2 linked regions of the Azoarcus sp. KH32C genome follow. The protein of the gene in region 1 interacts with the protein of each later gene in a pairwise test. Links are inferred from orthologs where the notes say so. Each region holds a gene or a part of one and is shown on either strand. Other genes may lie near its edges.

Region 1 (10,165 bases):
TGGCGCTCCCCGCCCGAAAGCTCTCCCGGCGTGTGGTCGAGCCGGTGCCCGAGTCCCACCTCGCGCAGCATCGCCGCCGCCCGCTCGTCGGCTTCACGCCGATCCATGCGACGGATGTAGAGCGGCATCGCGACGTTTTCCAGCGCCGTGAATTCGGGCAGCAGATGGTGGAACTGATAGACGAATCCCAGCGATTCGTTGCGCGCACGACCACGTTCGGCATCCGACATCGTCGAGAATTCGCGCCCCATCAGCTGCACGCTTCCGGAGCTCGGTACATCCAGGCCGCCCAGCAGGTGCAGCAGCGTGCTCTTACCCGAACCCGAGACGCCGACGATCGCCACCCGTTCCCCGCGCCCGAGCTGGAGGGACACGCCTTTCAGCACATCGACCGCCGCCGGGCCTTCGCGGAATGTTTTCGACAGATTGCTGCAGCTCAGCACCATTTCAGTCGTCCGATCACTCATAGCGCAGCGCCTCCGCGGGATTCACACGACTCGCACGCCAACTCGGGTAGAGCGTCGCGACGAGGGTCAGGACGAAGGACACCGACACGATGGTCACGACGTCAGACCACAGCACTTTCGACGGCAGTTCACTGAGGAAGTAAACCTCCCTGTTCCACAGCGTCGCCCCGGTGATTTTTTCCAACACGGGAATCACGACGTCGAGGTTATTCGCCAGCAGCAGGCCGCCCGCCACGCCGCCGAGCAGACCGACAAGTCCGATCACTGCGCCCTGCAACACGAACACCGTCATGATCGAACGCGGACTCGCGCCCAGCGTGCGCAGGATCGCGATGTCGGCCTGCTTTTCCTGCACCGCCATCACGAGCGTGGAGACAATATTGAATGCCGCGACGGCGACGATCAGGAACAGGATCACCGTCATCATCGTCTTCTCGATCGCGACCGCCCGGAAGAAATTCGCGTGCGTGCGCGTCCAGTCGCTGACCATCATGTTGCCGTCCAGCGTCAGCGCAATTTCCGACGCGACCCGGGGCGCCGCGAAAAGATCGTCGAGCTTGAGCCGCACTCCGCTCACGCGGTCGTCCATGCGGTAGAGCACCTGCGCATCCTGCAGGTGGATCAGCGCGAGCCCCGAATCGTATTCATACATCCCCGCCTCGAAGATGCCGACCACCTCGAACTGCTTCACGCGCGGCAGCACGGCGGCCGGCGTGACGAGGCCCTGCGGTGCGATCAGCGTCACCTTGTCGCCGACCCTCGCGCGCAAGGCGTACGCAAGATCGCGCCCGAGCACGATGCCGAAGCGGCCCGGCTTCAGCTCTTCCAGGCTGCCCATGCGCATATGCCGTGCGAAATCGGCGACCTGCTCCTCGGCCCCGGGAAGCACCCCCCGCACGATCGTCCCACGCACGGCCTGGTCGAAGGACAGCATGCCCTGCTCCTGCACGTAGGGCGCCGCGGCCCGTACCAGCGGATGGTGCACCGCCTGGTCTGCCACCTGTTGCCACCCCTCCAGTTCCCCGTCGTTGCCCGAAATCTGGATATGCGCAGCGACCCCGAGAATGCGGGTGCGCAGCTCTTCCTGGAAGCCGTTCATCACGGACAGCACGACGATCAAGGCCGCGACGCCGAGACCGGTGCCGAGCATCGACACCAGTGAAATAAAGGAAATGAAACGGTTGCCTCCCTGCGCACGCCTACGCGAGCGGGTGTATCGCAGTCCTACCAGAAATTCGTATCGCATCGCACTCGGCACAGCCGCAAGGCCCGGATCGCAAAGTTCGGCATTGTGCCGGGGAAGGCGGTCCTTGGGGAGAGAAAACGTGTCAGACCGTGATCGGAGCCGATCCACGAGGAGTGTCCGACGTCCCCGATATCTTCACTGCACACTTGTCTGACAACTCATTTCATCTCGCGCAATCAGGGATTACGGCAACAGGGTTAATCCGTCTGGCGGCCACATCGGCACCTCCCTATCGTACGACCCGCGTAAGTAGCGCCATTTCGATACCGATATACGAGCACATCCGGGAGGGCTTCACCTTGGTTTGGCAACAGCTGTACGACCCGTTCAACAATATCTGGCTATCCAGCGCCGTCGCGTCGATTCCCGTCGTCGTGATGCTGGTCGGTCTCGGTTTCATGCACATGAAGGCCCATATCGCCGCAGGGCTGGGCCTCGGCAGCGCGCTGCTGATCGCGATTTTCGTGTTCGGCATGCCGGCCTCGATGGCGGGCAACGCGACGCTGTACGGCGCGATGTTCGGCCTGCTGCCGATCGGCTGGATCGTGCTCAACATCATCTTCCTGCACCAGCTGACGACCGAGAACGGATCGTTCAAGGTGCTCCAGCAAAGCCTCACCGGCATCACCGATGACCGCCGCCTGCAGCTGCTGTTGATCGCGTTCAGCTTCGGCGCGTTCTTCGAAGGCGCTGCCGGCTTCGGCACCCCGGTCGCCGTGACCGGCGCAATCCTGATCGGCCTCGGCTTCTCGCCGCTCGCCGCCTCGGGTCTCGCGCTGATCGCCAACACCGCACCGGTCGCCTACGGCGCGCTGGGCACGCCGGTGATCGCGCTCGCCGCCGTGACCGGCCTCGATCTCGGCCAGCTCTCGGGCATGATCGGCCGGCAGCTGCCGTTCTTCTCGCTGCTGGTACCGTTCTGGCTGATCTGGGCCTTCGCCGGCTTCCGCGGCATGATCCAGATCTGGCCCGCGATCTTCGTTGCCGGCATTTCGTTCGCGATTCCCCAGTACCTGGTGTCGAACTACCACGGTCCCTGGCTGGTGGACGTCGTTGCGGCGATCGTGTCGATGATTTCGCTGATCCTGTTCCTTAAGGTCTGGAAGCCGAAGCAGGTGTGGACCTCCACCGCACTGAAGGGCCGGAAGGATGACTCCGCTGCCGATGTCCCGGCTGCCGAGCCTGTCGTCACCACCGCTCGTCCCGACGGCCGTGCCGTGTTTGCCGCCTGGCTGCCGTGGATCATCCTGACCGTCTTCGTGTTCATCTGGGGCGTCCCGGACTTCAAGAAGTGGCTCGACGATGTTTCGATCGTCAAGATCCCCTTCACCGGCCTGCACAACCTGATCGAGAAGGTTCCGCCGGTCGTCGCCGCGCCGCACAAGGAAGCCGCGGTCTACAACTTCAACTACCTGTCGGCCACCGGTAGCGGCATCTTCATCGCCGCGATCATTGCCGGCCTGCTGATGAAGTTCAACCTGGGTCAGCTGTTCAGCATCTACTGGCGCACGATCAAGCTGGTCAAGCTGTCGCTGCTGACGATTGTCATCATGCTCGGCCTCGGCTACCTGACCCGCTACTCGGGCCTCGATGCGACCCTCGGCCTCGCCTTCGCCAACACCGGCTCGCTGTATCCGCTCTTCGGTACCCTGCTCGGTTGGCTCGGCGTCGCGCTGACCGGGTCGGACACCGCGGCCAACGTGCTCTTCGGCGGCCTGCAGAAGGTCACCGCTCAGCAGCTCGGCCTCAATCCGATCCTGATGGCGGCGGCGAACAGCTCCGGTGGCGTGATGGGCAAGATGATCGACGCCCAGTCGATCGTCGTCGCCAGTACCGCGACCCGCTGGTTCGGCCACGAAGGCGACATCCTGCGCTACGTGTTCTTCCACTCGATCGCGCTGGCGGTCCTCGTGGGCCTGCTCGTGACGCTCCAGGCCTACGTCTATCCCTTCACGGCCCTGGTGCCCTAAGCGCGAAACCCGGGGCCGCGTGCGACGTCAAATCGCAGGCGGTCCCGATCGAATCAGCCAATATTGAAGTTCCAAGCGGAGCAATATCATGTACAAGAGGATTCTCGTTGCTGTCGACGACAGCGCCACCTCGAACGCCGCACTTGCCGAAGCGATCACCCTGGCGAAGACGCTCGGCGCCGCCCTCCGGATCGTGCACGTCGCCGACGAGGCCCCGATCCGCCACGCCGTCGGCCTCGAAGCCGTGATCGACGTCTCGCAAGCGGAAAAAGCCATGCGCGACGCGGGCAAGGCCCTGCTCGAAGCCGCCGCAAAGACCGCCGCCGATGCCGGCGTCCAGGCCGACACGGCGCTCCTCGAAGCGGATGGCCAGATCGAAACCGCACACCGCCGCGTCGCCGAATGGATCATCGAAGGCGCCAACGCCTGGCAGGCCGACGTGATCGTTGCCGGCACGCACGGCCGCCGCGGCTTTGCACGTCTCTTCGTCGGCAACGTCGCCGAGGATCTCGTGCGCCTTGCCACGACCTCGCTGGTGCTGGTGCGCGGCAAGTAATCGCATCCCGGGTGCGGGCACACTGCACCCGTTTTCTCCTCTGCCCGCGGACCCTTCCCCTGACAGTACCGTGTGCTAGACTCGGCGCGCTCTTCTCTTCGGCCGCCCCATGCAGATTCACCTCGTCATCCCCGGCCTGATCTGGCCCGGCGCATCGGCCATCGGGCCGGCCTCCGGTTTGCAGTTGCCCGCCCTGGCTCGACTGCTCGGCCTCGGCCACCGCCACGTCGCGCCCTTCGAACCGCTGGACCGCCAACTGGCCCGTCTGCTCGGGTATCCCAGCCCTAATGAAGAAGACGCGCCGCTGCCGCTCGCGGCACTCCGTCGTCTCGGCGAAGACGCCGCCCCGCCACCCGCCGCTTCCCACTGGCTGTGCGCGGACCCGGTCAACCTCTCCTTCGCGCGCGAACACCTGCTGCTCAACGATTTTCCGGAAGACGAGTTGTCGCCGGACGAAGTCGCCGCACTGATCGGCGCGCTGAACGAGACCTTCTCCGATATCGGCCAATTCGAAGCCTGCACGCCGGCCCGTTGGTACTTGCGTCTCGCGGCCCCGACGCGCGCACGGCTCTACCCCTTGCACGACGTCGTCGGCCGGCCCATCCAGCATTTCCTGCCCGAAGGCGAGGACGCGCGCCTCTGGCAGCGCACGATGAACGAGATTCAGGTCGTGCTCCACAACCATCGGGTGAATCAAGCAAGGGAAAGCGCCGGTCGCCGACCCGCGAACAGCTTGTGGCTGTGGGGTGCGGGCGAACTCGCGGCATCGGCAAGGAGGCCGGCGACGGCAGTCCAGACCCGCGAGCCCCTGACCCGCGGCCTCGCCCGCGCCGCAGGCGTCGAGCCCACGGCCCCCGACTGCACGGCCGCGCTGAAGGACGAGACGGTCGTCATCATCGATTCGCTCCTCAAGCCCGCCTTGCAGCTCGATATCGATCGCTGGCGCAACACGCTGGTCGCCCTCGAGCGGGAATGGTTCGCCCCCCTCGCCGATGCAATTCGCACTCGGCGCGTGCGCAGCCTGCGGCTGACCGCCCCCGGTGACCGAGGCACACTCGAACTCGCCGTCCAGGCCAGCGACCGCTGGAAGTTCTGGCGCAAGCCATACGCCTTCGATGCGCTGCTGAAAACAATGGCGCCGCCTCCAGCGCCAACCGGCGATGCTCCGCAAGCCGCCGAGTCCGGAAGATTCGAACAATGACGCAGATCCAACCCCGCGCCATCCCGGCGCGTGCCATGCAACGGCTGATCGATACCGGGACACACCCGCTTCTCGCCCGGATCTACGCGGCGCGCGGCATCACTCGGCGCGAGGAGCTCGATTACGGGCTCAAGGCCCTGCTTCCGCCCGACGCACTGAAGGGAACACGCGAAGCCGCGCAACTGCTCGCCGACGCCATCGAAGCGGGCGCACGCATGCTGATCGTCGCCGACTACGACTGCGACGGCGCCACCGCCTGTGCGGTCGGCATCCGCGCGTTGCGCGCCTTCGGCGCCGACGTCGGCTACCTCGTGCCCAACCGCTTCGAATACGGCTACGGCCTGACACCGGCGATCGTCGAACTGGCCGCGCGCATGGAGCCGGACGTGCTGATCACCGTCGACAACGGCATTGCCAGTGTCGAAGGGGTCGCAGCGGCGCGCAGCTACGGCATGGCAACCGTGATCACCGACCACCACCTGCCCGGCGACGCGCTGCCCGACGCCGACGTGATCGTGAATCCGAACCAGCCGAGCTGCGACTTCCCGAGCAAGTCGCTCGCCGGCGTCGGCGTCATGTTCTACACGATGCTGGCCCTGCGCGCCGAACTGCGGGACCGCGGCGCGTTTGCCGGTGGCAAGGAACCGAACCTCGGCGAATTGCTCGATCTGGTCGCACTCGGCACCGTCGCCGACGTCGTCCGGCTGGACCACAACAACCGCATCCTCGTGTCCCAGGGCCTTGCCCGCATGCGCGCGGGCCGGATGCAACCCGGTATCCGCGCGCTCTTCGCCGCTGCGAGCCGCGATGCGGCGCGCGCGAGCACCTTCGACATGGGCTTCGGCCTCGGCCCGCGCCTCAACGCTGCTGGGCGCCTCTCGGACATGAGCCTCGGCATCGAGTGCCTCGTCACCGACGACATAGGCCGCGCGCTGAACATCGCGCAGGAACTCGACAAGCTCAATCGCGAGCGCCGCAACATCGAACAGGACATGCAGGAAGGCGCACTCGCGCGGCTCGCCGGATTCGATCCCGGCAACACGGCCACCGTGAGCCTGTTCGAGCCGGACTGGCACCAGGGCGTGATCGGGATCGTCGCCGGACGCATCAAGGAAAAGCTGCATCGCCCGGTGATCGCTTTCGCGCGGGGCGACGAAGGCGAGCTGAAGGGGTCCGGCCGCTCGATCCCGAACCTGCACCTGCGCGATGCGCTCGACCTCGTGAGCAAGCAACACCCCGAACTCATCCTGCGCTTCGGCGGCCACGCGATGGCGGCCGGCCTCACGATTCGCGAAAGCGAGTACAGCCGCTTCCAGGCCGTGTTCGAGGATGCGGTGCAGTCCCTCGTCTCGCCCTCGGATCTGACGCGCACCCTGGACACCGACGGCCCTCTCGAAGCGGGCTACATGAGCCTCGAATCGGCGCGCCTGATCGAGCAGGACATCTGGGGTCAAGGCTTCGCCGCGCCCGTGTTCGACGACGTATTCCGCGTCGACAACCAGCGGCTGATGAAGGACAAGCACCTGAAGCTGCAGCTTTCGAAGAACAACGTCCGCTTCGACGCCGTGCGCTTCAATTTCGCCGACGGCGCCCCGCCGCAGATCCGGGCCGCCTACCGGCTTGCGCCGAACGAGTACAACGGCATCACCAGCCTGCAGCTGATGCTCGAATACTTCGAAGGCGCGTGAGCCTTGACCGGCGCCCGGGCTGCGTCACGCAGCCCGGCGCAGCGGAAGCCGCACGGTGAAGGTCGTTCCCTCGCCGGGGTGGCTATCGACATCGATGTGTCCGCCGTGCTTCTGCACGATGCCATAGGACACCGACAGCCCCAGCCCCGTCCCCGCCCCCACTGGCTTCGTGGTAAAGAAGGGATCGAAGATCTTGGGCAGGACTTCCGGCGGGATGCCCGACCCATCGTCGGCAATCGCCGCCCATACCTCATTGCCGTCACAACCGGTCCTGACGGTGATCGTCCCTCGCCCCTTGATCGCCTGCGCCGCATTCACGAGCAGGTTGAGGAACACCTGATTGATCTGCGCCGCAATGCATTCGACGGGCGGCACCTCCCCGTAGTCACGCACCACTGACGCCTTGTACTTGATCTCATTGGCCGCGACGTTGAGCGTGCTCTCGATTCCGGCCCGCAGATCGAACATCTGCCACTCCGTGCTATCGATTCGCGAGAAATCGCGCAAGTCCTGCACGATGCGCCGGACGCGGCTTGCACCCTCGATCGACTCGGTAATCAGTTGCCGCACATCGTCACGCATGAAGTCGAGATCCGCAGCCTCCTTCGCCGCCACGATCCGGCCTCGCGCTTCGGCCCCATCGGCGAGCAGGTGCTCGCTCTCTTCATACACGCCGATCAGCGAAAGCAGCGACTCGACGTACTTCGCCAAGGTGGAAAGATTCGAATTCACGAAGCCGATCGGATTGTTGATCTCGTGCGCGACCCCCGCCGCGAGTTGTCCGATCGATGCGAGCTTCTCCGACTGCAGCAGCTGATTGTGCGCCTCTTCCAGCTTGGCGATGAGGATGCGCTGCTCCTCCCTCTCGATCTCGAGTGCCTCCTGCGCGCGCCGGCGCTCGTCGATTTCGCGCTCCATCGCTTCGCGTGCCGAGTGCAGCGCACGATTGATCTTCTCGTTTTCCCGCACCGCCGTTTCCAGGTCCCGCGTGCGCTCGCGAACCTGCTCCTCGAGGGTGACGGCAGTCTGGAAAAGACTGAACGCCGACCCCTGCATGCTGGTGCTGCGCTCGGCCCGGTTCATCAAGGCCGTCACCATCTTGTTCAGCCTTACGATCTCGGCCCGCAGCCTGGCTTCTTCATCGCCCTGCTCGGCCCTCGCTTCACTCGCCATGTTGCCGCTCGTCGCTGCCTATCGCGATGCCGGTCAGTGTCTGGTTCACATGCACCCCGCCATATTGCTCGCCATAGGTGCTGAAACCGACCGCGTTGTTCAGCGCCAGGAGACTCTCGACGGCGGCTTTGCTCCCGTCCTGGGAAATTTCGAGATTGCGCAGGATGCAATCGCAGGTGAGCAGCAGTTGGGGCGGACCGATCTCTTCCTTCAAGTCCTGCAGCGTCTTCTCGAGGTTGGACACCAGACCGGTGCCGCGGGCGACGCGCAGGACGAGCCCTTCGTCGATCGCGCAATAGAAGGTCAGGCTTCCGTCCGCATCCGCTCGCTGGATCGAGCGTACGTAGTCGGTGCCATCGATCACCACCACGACCGGCGATGCGGCGAAGTGCGCCGGATCCAGCTGGTCGGGGTTCACGCCGATCAGCCGGGCGTACTCTTCGGCGGCAGGCAGACCGTTGATCTCGCGTACCACGCGGCGGTCGGCATCGGCCTCGGTCACGACCAGGCGTTCGTCGAGCGACACGAAATGTTGGGTCTTGAAAGTCCGGAAAGGCAGGCTGGTCGAGACCAGGACCAGTACCGCGCTGTCGGAGGAAAAACGCCCGTCATGGAAGACGCAGGTCCGCTCGAACTTCAGATCGTCGCCGGCGGAACCGCCGAACAGCGGAATGTCTCCCAGCGCCGCCTGCAGCGTCCTCGTAACGGGCTCTTCACGGATCGACAGCCCGTCGATCAGCAGGAAGCCGAAGCTGTTGCCGACCCCTGCGCCTGGCGCACGTTGTTCCAGGCGTTGCAGTAGCGACTGGGCGATCCCTTTGCCGCGGGCAATCGAGAAATCCTTCAGTTCGTCGAGGCCGGCTGTGACCGCGGTACACGTGCCGGCCGGGAAACTTACGCCCGACAGGGAACGGTCCCGGTAGCCGAGCGGCCCGATCTCGCCGGCCGTCGTACATCCGACGACCGTCACCTTGCCGAAGAGGCGATTGATCTCATCGGCGAGCTCGTCGAGGTCGTAGGAACTGGAACAGAAGAACAGGACAAGTTCGGTGTCGGACTGAAGCAAGTCCCGGTGAAGCTCGCGCACTGCCGTCCGGGCATCGGGCGCGCTGGAGTGCGCTCTACGTATCTGGCTCATGGCTGATCCCTTGAGTGACAAGACCCGTTCGCATCTGTAACGGATGAGATTATCACTAACTGCGTATCGAAGTGCAGTCCGGACCTACAAAGGTAATCGGGGTCGAGAACCGCCGCTTTCGATCGCCGTGCCGGGTATAATGACCGGTTTCCCGAGAAGAATTCGCCGGAGCCTCATGATGGAAGCCGAACGCATCAACGCCATTGCCCAGAAACTCGACGACCTCCAAGCCCGGGGTCGCGAACTTCGGAGGTATCTTTGACTACGACGAGAAATCGTCGAAGCTCGAAGAGGTAACGCGCGCACTGGAAGACCCGGCGGTCTGGAACAACGCCGAAAAGGCCCAGGAACTCGGCAAGGAAAAGCGTCAACTCGAGAACGTGGTCGTCAACCTGCGCGACATCGAACAGATGTCGGTCGACCTGAAGGACCTGTTCGATCTGGCGCAGGCCGAGGATGACGAGGACACGCTGTCCGCAGTTGAAGGCGACCTCGCGCCCCTCGAAGCCAAGGTCCACATGCTCGAATTCCGCCGGATGTTTTCGAATCCGATGGACCCGAACTCCTGCTTCATCGAAATCCAGGCCGGCGCCGGCGGCACCGAGGCGCAGGATTGGGCGGGCATGCTCGAACGGATGTACCTTCGCTACTGCGAGCGCAAGGGCTTCAACGTCGAACTGATGGAAGAGTCGGAAGGCGAAGTCGCGGGCATCAAGAGTGCGACGA
Region 2 (10,288 bases), 2.2 Mb from region 1 along the record:
CATCTGCATGATCGTGATGCCGGTTTCGGCATCTCCGGCCTCGATGGCACGATGGATCGGCGCGGCACCGCGCCAGCGCGGCAGCAGCGAGGCGTGGATGTTGAGGCAGCCGAAACGCGGCAGTTCTAGCACCGCGCGCGGCAGGATCAGGCCGTAGGCGGCGACGACCAGCACATCCGGCGCGCACGTGACGAGGGCTGCGCGCTGTTCGTCGGTACGCAGCTTTTCGGGTTGATCGACGGGAATGCCGTGCGTGAGCGCGACTTGTTTGACCGGGCTCGCGGTCAGCTTCATGCCGCGACCGGCGGGCCGGTCGGGTTGCGTCAGTACCAGCGGTACGGAAAAGCCCGCATCGAGGATCGCGTCGAGCGCGGCGGCGGCGAACTCCGGCGTGCCCGCGAAGGCGACGCGCAACGCGGCGGCGCTCACGCGGTGATCCGCGCTTTCTTGGCGAGCCGCGTCTTGATGCGGTTCAGCTTCAGCGGCGACAGGTATTCGACGAAGACCTTGCCCTCGAGGTGATCCAGTTCGTGCTGGATGCACACGGCGAGCAGTCCGTCGGCTTCGAGCTCGAAAGGCTTGCCCTCGCTGTCGAGCGCACGCACGCGCACGTGTTCGGCACGACACACCGTTTCGTAGATGCCGGGCACCGACAGGCAGCCTTCCTCGCCGACATGCTCGCCCGATTTCTCGATGATTTCGGGGTTGATGAAGACCTGCAGCTGCGACCGGTCCTCGCTGATATCGATCACGACGACGCGTTTATGTACGTCGACCTGCGTCGCGGCGAGCCCGATTCCCGGCGCCTCGTACATGGTCTCAGCCATATCCTTGACGAGTTGCCGGATCGAGTCGTCGACCGCCTCGACCGGTTTGGCACGGATGTGCAGACGCGGGTCGGGATAACGAAGAATCGGTAATAGCGCCATAAATGCTTGCCGGGTTAAGTCATTACGTGCAGAATTTCAAGTGCTTTGGCATGCAAAGTGGCATGCCGGGGCATTCGAATCGAGACTGCGGATTGGACCCTCGACCGGCGGGTGATGTTCCGGCAGTACGAGAATCCTGTGTGCTTCTATCGGAAGCGAGTGATGACCCGCATTATATTCTCTCTCCTGTTCAGCGTTGCGACCCTTCTCAGCTCCGGCGCAATCGCGGCCCCCGCTGCCTTGGCTGACAACGCGCCAGACAGCTACACCGTGGTACGCGGCGACACGCTGTGGGGCATTTCCGGTCGCTTCCTGAAGGAGCCCTGGCGCTGGCCGGAAGTGTGGCGCCTGAATCGCGAGCAGATCCGCAATCCGCATCTGATCTATCCGGGACAGATCATCGTTCTCGACCGCAGCGGCCCCTATTTGACGATCGGCCGGCGCGTCGGCGAGCAGAAACTCCAGCCGCAGGTCTATAACGAACCGCTCGAAACGGCGATCGCGACGATCCCGATGCAGGCGATCGAACCCTTCCTGACGAAGCCGCTGGTGATCGATGAGGCGCGCCTCGCGCAAGCCGGCACCATCGTCGCCACGGAAACCAGCCGCGTGTACATGGGCCCGGGCGACACGATCTTCGCGAAGAACATCAAGGGCGAGCAGAAGGTGTGGCAGGTCTTCCGCCCCGCCAAGCCGCTGGTCGACCCGCAGACCCACGAAGTGCTGGGCTACGAAGCCGCCTTCCTCGGCACGGCGCGGGTGACCGAGCCGGGCACGCCGGCAACGCTGGAAATCGTCGAATCCGTCGAGGAAGTCGGGACCGGCGACCGCCTCATCGAAGCCGGCGCGCCTGAAGTCTTCTCGTATGTGCCGCATGCGCCGGACAAGGCGGTCGAAGGCCGCCTGATCGGCATCTATCGCGGTGTCACCGAGACCGGCCGCAACAGCGTCGTCACCCTCAACATCGGTAGCCGCGACGGTCTGGAACGCGGCCACGTGCTCGCGCTGCATCGCAATCGCGGGGCGGTCGTGTACAAGGACGACGAGGGCAACAAGGAATCCTTCGTGCTGCCCGAAAAGCGCTTCGGCCTCGCGATGGTGTTCCGCGTCTTCGATCGCGTTGCCTACGCGCTGGTGATGGACACCGACGGTCCGGCCACGATCGGCGACAGCGTCCGCAAGCCCTGAGCGCTGCACCCGCCTCCGTGGAGGACGATCTCGCCGCCTGGCTGCGGCTCACCCTCCTTCCCGGCCTCGGCCCCGAACGCCAGCGCACCTTGCTCGCCGCGTTCGGGCTGCCCGAACAAATCTTCCGTGCGAGCCGCAGCAGCCTCGCCAGCGTCGTCGGCGGCGAAGCGGCCGACCTGCTGCTCGCGGCGCCGGATCGGACCCGCATCGACGCCGCGCTGAAGTGGGCGCGCGAACCCGGCAACCACGTCGTCACTCTCGGCGACCCGCGCTACCCGCAAGCGCTGCTTGAGATTCCCGATCCTCCGGTACTGCTCTATGTGAAGGGTGATCCGGGGCTGCTGCAGAGCGCGGGCCTTGCGATGGTCGGCGCGCGTTCGGCGACCCCTGCCGGCCTCGCCAACGCCGAAGCCTTCGCCGCCAATCTGGCCGCGGCAGACCTGACGATCGTCAGCGGCCTTGCATTGGGCATCGACGCGGCGGCACATCAGGGCACCCTGAGCGTGCCCGAGGGGCGCACGGTGGCGGTGATCGGCACCGGTGCGGATCGCGTCTATCCGGCAAAACATCAGACGCTCGCGCGCGAAATCGCGGCACGGGGCGCGATCGTCAGCGAATTCCCGCTCGGCACGCCGCCGCTGCCGCATAACTTTCCGCGTCGCAACCGCATCATTGCCGGGCTCGCCCGCGGTGTGCTGGTCGTCGAAGCGGCGCTGGGCAGCGGTTCGCTGATCACGGCGCGCCTCGCGACCGATTGCGGTCGCGAGGTCTTCGCGATTCCCGGTTCGATTCACTCGCCGCTCGCGCGCGGCTGCCACCGCCTGATACGGGACGGCGCGAAGCTGGTCGAGACTGCCGAAGATGTCCTCGAGGAGCTCGCCTGGAGCGCGCCGGCAGCGGTGCGACGCGACGCCGGTCGGTCGCCAGCGGTCCCGGGCTCGCGTAGCCGCCGCAATTCCCGCGAACCGGCTACGGCACCGGCGGGACTGCAGCTCGAAATCCCGCAAGGCCCGCCTGAACATGCCATCGTCCTTGACGCGCTAGGCCACGATCCGCTCGACATTGACACGCTGGCGACACGTTGCAGCTTGACGCTCGATGCGCTCTACGCCATTCTGCTTCCGCTGGAGCTCGACGGACAGATCACCCGACTGCCGGGCGGGCGCTTCCAGCGCCTCTGATTTGTGGGGTGCGCCGCCATGTTCGATATCCTGGTCTATCTCTTCGAGAATTACGTTCACGCCACCGCCTGTCCGGAGTCGGACCAGCTTGCGCGCAAGCTCTCGGCCGCCGGATTCGAGCAGGACGAAATCAGCGAAGCGCTGGAGTGGCTCACCGGCCTGCGCAACCTCGGCACGACCTCGCCGCTGCTGATGACGCCCGCGGCGGGCGCGATCCGTCTGTATAGCGCCGAGGAGCAGACGCGTCTGGACGCGGACTGCCGCGGCTTCCTCGCCTTCCTGGAGAACGCGGGTACGCTCGACGCGGCGACGCGCGAAATCATCATCGAACGCACGCTGGCGCTTGACGGCTTCAACGTCAGCCTGGGGCGCCTGAAGGTGATCGTGCTGATGGTGCTGTGGCAACGCGAGCTGCCGATCGACGGATTGATCGTCGACGAACTGCTGGGCGAAGACTTCGAGGACGAAGGACTGCTGCCGCAGTAAGGAAAACCGGCCCCGCTTGCGGACGTCACGGCGGCCTGCTTATCATGCGCCGCTTCATAACCCTATAGACAAAAGCCCTTTGTGGCTTTCCAAGGCAGCCACACCGGCATGAGCAAGCAACTGATCATCGCGGAAAAGCCCTCGGTCGCGCAGGACATTGCTCGCGCACTGGGCGGCTTCACGAAGGAAAAGGACTACTTCGAGTCGGACGAGTACGTCCTGTCGTCCGCGGTCGGCCACCTGCTGGAACTGGTCGTCCCCGAGGAATACGAGGTCAAGCGCGGCAAATGGACCTTCGCCCACCTGCCGGTGATCCCGCCGCAGTTCGCGCTCAAACCGATCGAAAAGACCGACGACCGCCTGAAGCTGCTGACGCGGCTCATCAAGCGCAAGGACGTCACCGGCCTCATCAACGCCTGTGACGCGGGACGCGAGGGCGAACTGATCTTCAATTTCATCGCGCAGCACGCGAAGACCGACAAGCCGGTGTCGCGCCTGTGGCTGCAGTCGATGACGGCCAACGCGATCCGCGAGGGCTTCGCGCACCTGCGCTCGGCGCAGGAGGTCGAGGGCCTACGCTCGGCTGCCGTGTGCCGCGCCGAGAGCGACTGGCTGATCGGCATCAACGGCACGCGGGCGATGACCGCGTTCAACTCCAAGACCGGTGGCTTCCACCTGACCACGGTCGGGCGCGTACAGACACCGACGCTCGCGATCGTCGTCGAGCGCGAGCAAAAGATCCGCCAGTTCAAGCCGCGCGACTACTGGGAACTTGAAGCGTCCTTCGGCTGCCAGGCCGGCAGCTACGCGGGCCGCTGGTTCGACGAAAATTTCAAGAAGGCCGAGGGCGACGAGCACGCGACGGCCTTCCGGCTGTGGGACAAGACGCGCGCCGAGGCGATCAAGGCCAAGTGCGACGGCAAACCGGGCCAGGTCAGCGAGGAATCCAAACCCTCGACCCAGCTCTCGCCGCTGCTCTTCGACCTGACGAGCCTGCAGCGCGAGGCGAACGGCCGCTTCGGCTTCTCGGCCCGGGTGACCTTGCAGATCGCGCAGGCGCTGTACGAGAAGCACAAGGTGCTGACCTATCCGCGTACCGACGCGCGCGCGCTGCCCGAGGACTATCTCGGCACGGTCAAGGACGTGATGCGGGCGCTGCCGGACGCGTATGCGCCTTTCGCGAACGAGATCGCGAAGCAGGGCTGGGTGAAGCCGAACAAGCGGATCTTCAACAACGCGAAGATTTCGGATCACTTCGCCATCATCCCGACCGGCACCGTGCCGAAGAGCCTGTCGGAGGCCGAACACAAGATCTACGATCTGGTGACGCGCCGCTTCCTGTCGGTGTTCTATCCGGCCGCCGAATACCGCGTGACGACGCGGATCACGCGCGTCGCGGGTGAAGCGTTCAAGACCGAGGGCAAGGTGCTCGTCAATCCGGGCTGGCTCGCGGTGTACGGCAAGGAAGGCGTCAAGGACGACGAGGATGGTACCGGCGGCGGCGCGCAGCTCGTCGCGGTGCAGCCCAACGAGACGGTGTCGACGGACGACCTCGTCGTGAAGAGCCTCGTCACGAAGCCGCCCGCACGCTACAACGAAGCGACGCTGCTGTCGGCGATGGAAGGCGCGGGCAAGATGGTCGATGACGAGGAACTGCGCGCGGCGATGGCCGAGCGCGGCCTCGGCACGCCGGCGACGCGGGCGCAGATCATCGAAGGGCTGATCGCGGAGCAGTACATCCATCGCGAGGGCCGCGAGCTGATCCCGAGCGCGAAGGCGTTCTCGCTGATCACGCTGCTGAAGGGCCTCGACGTGTCGGCGCTGACTTCGCCGGAACTGACCGGTGAGTGGGAGCACAAGCTCTCGCAGATGGAACGCGGCCAGCTGTCGCGGCCCGAGTTCATGCGCGAGATCGCCGAGATGGCACGCGAAGTCGTCGAGCGCGCGAAGCGCTATGAATCCGACACCGTGCCGGGCGATTTCGTCACGCTGTCGACGCCCTGCCCGAAGTGCGGCAGCGTGGTGAAGGAGAATTACAAGAAGTTCGCCTGCCAGGCCTGCGACTGGAGCGCGTGGAAGATCGTGGCCGGGCGCCAGTTCGAGATCGACGAGATCGAAACGCTGCTGCGCACCGGCCGCGTCGGCCCGCTGGTGGGCTTCCGCAGCAAGATGGGGCGACTGTTCAACGCCGAGATCAAGCTCAACGACGACAAGCAGCCCGAGTTCGATTTCGGCCAGCCGAAGGACGACGGCGAGGGCGCGGAAGCGGTCGACTTCTCGGGCCAGGAAGCGCTCGGCCCGTGCCCGAAGTGTGCGTCGCCGGTGTACGAGCACGGCATGGCCTACGTCTGCGAAAAGTCAGTGGGACCCGAAAAATCCTGCGATTTCCGCTCCGGCAAGGTCATTCTGCAGCAACCGGTCGAGCGCGAGCAGATGGCGAAGCTGCTTGCCGACGGGCGCACCGACCTGCTGAAGGGCTTCGTATCGACGCGCACGAAGCGCAAGTTCTCGGCCTTCCTGGTACGGGGCGCGGACGGCAAGGTCGGCTTCGAATTCGAACCGAAGGCGCCGAAGGCCGGCGCGAAAGGCAAGGCGGGCAACGGCAAACCGGCTGAAGGCGGCACGGACGAGGCAGCCGGCAAGGGCGGAGAAAAGGCGGCCCCGGCCACCGCGGCGAAGAAGCCGGCCACGCGCCGGCGCAGCGCAGAAAGCTGACACGGCGAGCGGGCCGATCGGCCCGCGCCGTGTCCAGAGTCAGCCGGACCACCAGTGCCCGACGCCGGACAGCAGGCGATGCGTCTCGTCGGTGGTCGCACCGACCAGCGCGAAGCCGCGCAACTTCCCGCTGCGGTCATGGAACAGCGCGCGCACGCCGCGGCCCGTGGCGCACTCGTGCCATTCGCCGTCGAGTCCGCGCGGCGGCTCGCAGATCACGGCCTCGCTGCAACCGGTCTGCATGCGTCGTGAGCGGGGATGCCAGCGGAGCATGCGGTTTCTCCCTCCCGTCAGGCCCCCGGCCAGCACGCGCACGCTCTCCTCGATGTCGTCGACATGCGCAAAGACGCGGTTTGCCATCTGCGCGCATTCGCCGACCGCGAAAATGTGCTCGTCCGAGCTTCGCATCTGGCCGTTGACGACGATGGCGGAGGCGACGTCGAGGCCGGCCTCGCGCGCGAGCGTACTGCGCGGCCGGCTGCCGAGGGCCGCGACGACGACCTCCGCGATGAGGCGGAGGCCGGAGAGGGTCGTGATCTCGAGGTCATAGCCACGCTGCTCGATGCGATGGATGCCGTCTTCGATCCATAGACTCACGCCCGCTGATCGCAGGTCCTGCTCGATGCGACCGGCGCAAAGCGTCGGGAAGGAGTCGCAAAGCAGGCGATTTTGCGGTTCGAGGAGCGTCACTTCGCAGCCGCCGCGCAGCAGGTTTCCTGCGAGCTCGCACCCCGGCAGGTCCCCGCCGAGCACCACGACGCGCTTGCGGCCCGCCAGTTCGCTGCGCAGGTAGGTGTATTCGGCCAGGCTGCTGACGGTCAGGATGCGGTCGGCGGCGCTGCCGCGCATCGCGGAAGGGCGCACGGCTTCGGCTCCGGTCGCGAGGACGAGGCGGGAATAGGCTTGCTCCCCGCTGGCCCGCCCGCTGGTTTGGGTACGCACGACGCGGCGCTCGCGGTCGATGGCGACGACGCGGCAATGCGGCTCGACCGTCGCGCCGAAGCGGTAGGCCATCTGCTCGGCGGTCGCGACCACCAGCTGGCCTGCTTCGCGGCGTTGGGCAAGGGCGGTGGCGAGTTCGAACTTCGCGTAGGCGGCGCCGTCGTCGGCGGCGGCGATCCACACTGGCTGGCGCGTATCCACGTGGCGCAATGCCCGCAACACGCCGTATCCGGCCATGCCCGTTCCGACGATGACAAGGGGAGCACTCATGTTCGGCCTCGCGTGAAGCCCACGTATCGCCAACGCTACGCCGCGCGATCGGGCGCGGCGCGGGAATGGATCACGCCACGGCGCTGACCGTTCCGCTTTCGAGCGGCACTGCGCGGCCGATCGGCCGCACGCCGGGGAGCTGGCTTTCGAGGATGGCGGTGCGCAACACATCGATGGCGCCGCTGCGCGGATAGGTCACGCGCCAAGCGAGCACGACGCGACGCGAAGGTTCGGGATCGGCGAAGGGGCGGACGGCGACGAGGTTGTTCTGTCCGGGCAGCTCATCCGCAGCGGAACTGGGCAGCACCGTGACGCCGAGGCCGGTCGCGACCATGTGGCGGATGGTTTCGAGCGAGCTGCCTTCGAGCGTGCGTTGCAGGCCGCTGACGCTGCGGCAGTGCGGGCAGACTTCGAGTACCTGTTCGCGGAAGCAGTTGCCGGCGCCGAGCAGCAGCAGATGTTCGTCGGAAAGGCGGTCAGGTTCGATGCTTTCGTGGGCCGTCCACGGGTGGTCGGCGGGCATCAGCACGCGGAAGGGTTCGTCGTAGACCGGCTGTGCGACGATGCCAGCCTCTTCGAACGGCAGCGACAGCACGATGACGTCGAGTTCGCCCCGTTTGAGCGCTTCGAGCAGGCGCGTGGTGTAGTTTTCGGTGATGATGAGCGGCATGCGCGGCGCGAGCCGATGCACGCGCGGAATCATACGCGGCAGCAGGTAGGGGCCGATCGTGAAGATCACGCCGAGGCGCAGCGGACCGGACAGCGGATCCTTGCCGGCCGCCGCGATCTCGTGGATTTGCGCGGCTTCCATCAGGACCTTTTCCGACTGTGCAACGATGCGCTGACCGGTGGCGGTGATCTTCACCTCGGTCGCGCTGCGCTCGAAGAGCTGCACGCCGAGTTCGTCCTCGACTTTCTTGATCGCCACCGACAGGGTCGGCTGGCTGACGTGGCATTTTTCGGCCGCGCGGCCAAAATGGCGCTCGTGGGCCAGGGCGATGAGGTAGCGGAGGTCGGTCAGAGTCATGGCTGCAGGCGTGCCGGAGAGCGAATTCGATAGCGTACGTTGATGATGGTACTCCGCTTGGGATCTTGAACATGGTCAAAATCCCCCGCCGCCGTGTCCCTTATAATGTTTCAAAACGTGTCATGGTCTTTGTGGCCCCCAGCGAAAAAAGAAGAATCCCCGCCATGCAACCCACTTCCTGCTATACAGGACTGCTTCCAGCCGCCCTACTCGTCCTGTCCTGCCCGGCTTCGGGCCAGTCCCTCGAATCCGAACAGGCATTCTTCGAACCTCTGCCCGTCGTGCTGACGGTGTCGCGGATGCCGAAGCCGCAACGCGAGACGCCCGCCGCGATCACGATCCTGGATCGCGACCTGATCCGTGCGACCGGCTACCGCGACATCGGGCGCCTGCTGCGGCTGGTGCCAGGGATGCAGATCGCGCAGGAAACCGGCAACGACCAGTGGGTGAGCTATCACGGACCGGGCACCGATTACCCGAGGCAGGTGCAGTTGCTGCTCGACGGGCGTCCGCTGTATGCGCCGTACTTCGGAGGCGCCTTCGCCGGGGGAATCCCGATCGCGATCGAGGACATCGAGCGCATCGAGGTCGTGCGCGGCACCGATTCGGCCGCCTACGGCTCGCAGGCCTTCGACGGCATCGTCAACATCATCACGCGCCACACTTCCGAGGAGACCGGCAGCGCGGTCATGCTGCGCGGCGGCACCAACGGCATCGCGGGGGGCAGCGCACGCGCCGTGGGCCAGCAGGGGCCGCTCGGCCTGCGCCTGACGGTGCAGCGCGAACGTGACGACGGCATGGGCGGACTGCACGATGACCGCACGACCAACCGCGCGAATCTGCGCGGCGACCTGCGCATCAGCACCTACGACGAGATCACGATGGCCGCCGGCGTGATGCACAGCGATCGCGAACGCGGCTACGACAACACCCAGTTCAACAGCAATCCGAAGCGCAAGGCAGCGATGCACTCGGAGTTCGTGCAGCTGCGCTGGCGCCACGCACCGACGAGCGACGAAGAGTTCGTGCTGTCGACGAACTACGCGCGCGAGAAGGCGCGCGACGAGTGGAAGATCAGCAGTCGCGGTCTACAGGGGCTCGGGGTGCCGCTGGTCGAAGTGCCGGTCAATGAGAACAACGCGACGACGCGTCACAACCTCGAGTTCGAACATCATTTCACCGCCTCCGACCGGCTGCGGCTGGGATGGGGCGCGGAATGGCGCCGCGACGAATTCGTTTCGCCCTTCCTGCTCTACAATGACCCGAAACAGTCGCAGGACACGTCCCGGCTGTACGGCAACAGCGAATGGCACTTCGCAAACGAGTGGTTGCTGAACGCCGGCCTGATGGCCGAAAACGCCCAGTACGACCAGACGCGGCTGTCGCCGCGGGTATTCCTGAACTGGCTGCCCGACACCGCCCAGTCCTGGCGCATCGGCTACACGCGCGCCTACCGCCAGCCCGGCATCTTCGATCGCAATGCCGACGTGCGCATTTACGTTCCCGGCACGACGCTGCTGCTGCAACAGCGCCAGATCGCGAATCCCGAC

The links.
Region 2: the proteins of recJ (region 1) and AZKH_RS00250 interact in binary tests that used the Escherichia coli proteins (3 or more experiments, as listed by UniProt). The link is inferred for Azoarcus sp. KH32C from one-to-one orthologs.

What each region holds. Positions count from the first base shown.
Region 1 is NC_020516.1:2,291,735-2,301,899, reverse strand. Bases 4,783-7,782 are described here. They hold recJ (single-stranded-DNA-specific exonuclease RecJ), read left to right. Parts: upstream 4,783-5,436; coding sequence 5,437-7,128; downstream 7,129-7,782. Other genes in these bases: AZKH_RS09975 (histidine kinase), read right to left, coding at 7,153-7,782; AZKH_RS09985 (hypothetical protein), read left to right, coding at 4,783-5,440. In the rest of the region: lipoprotein-releasing ABC transporter ATP-binding protein LolD, read right to left, coding at 1-467; AZKH_RS10000 (lipoprotein-releasing ABC transporter permease subunit), read right to left, coding at 460-1,713; AZKH_RS09995 (L-lactate permease), read left to right, coding at 2,013-3,683; AZKH_RS09990 (universal stress protein), read left to right, coding at 3,772-4,239; more of AZKH_RS09985, read left to right, coding at 4,349-4,782; more of AZKH_RS09975, read right to left, coding at 7,783-8,301; nitric oxide-sensing protein NosP, read right to left, coding at 8,291-9,439. UniProt on the Escherichia coli protein: Single-stranded-DNA-specific exonuclease.
Region 2 is NC_020516.1:62,588-72,875, reverse strand. The notes cover bases 3,577-6,699. They hold AZKH_RS00250 (DNA topoisomerase III), read left to right. Parts: upstream 3,577-3,892; coding sequence 3,893-6,499; downstream 6,500-6,699. Other genes in these bases: AZKH_RS00245 (NAD(P)/FAD-dependent oxidoreductase), read right to left, coding at 6,539-6,699; AZKH_RS00255 (DUF494 domain-containing protein), read left to right, coding at 3,577-3,784. In the rest of the region: fmt (methionyl-tRNA formyltransferase), read right to left, coding at 1-429; def (peptide deformylase), read right to left, coding at 426-929; AZKH_RS00265 (LysM peptidoglycan-binding domain-containing protein), read left to right, coding at 1,092-2,117; DNA-processing protein DprA, read left to right, coding at 2,135-3,298; more of AZKH_RS00255, read left to right, coding at 3,317-3,576; more of AZKH_RS00245, read right to left, coding at 6,700-7,711; AZKH_RS00240 (hydrogen peroxide-inducible genes activator), read right to left, coding at 7,782-8,738; AZKH_RS00235 (TonB-dependent siderophore receptor), read left to right, coding at 8,903-10,288.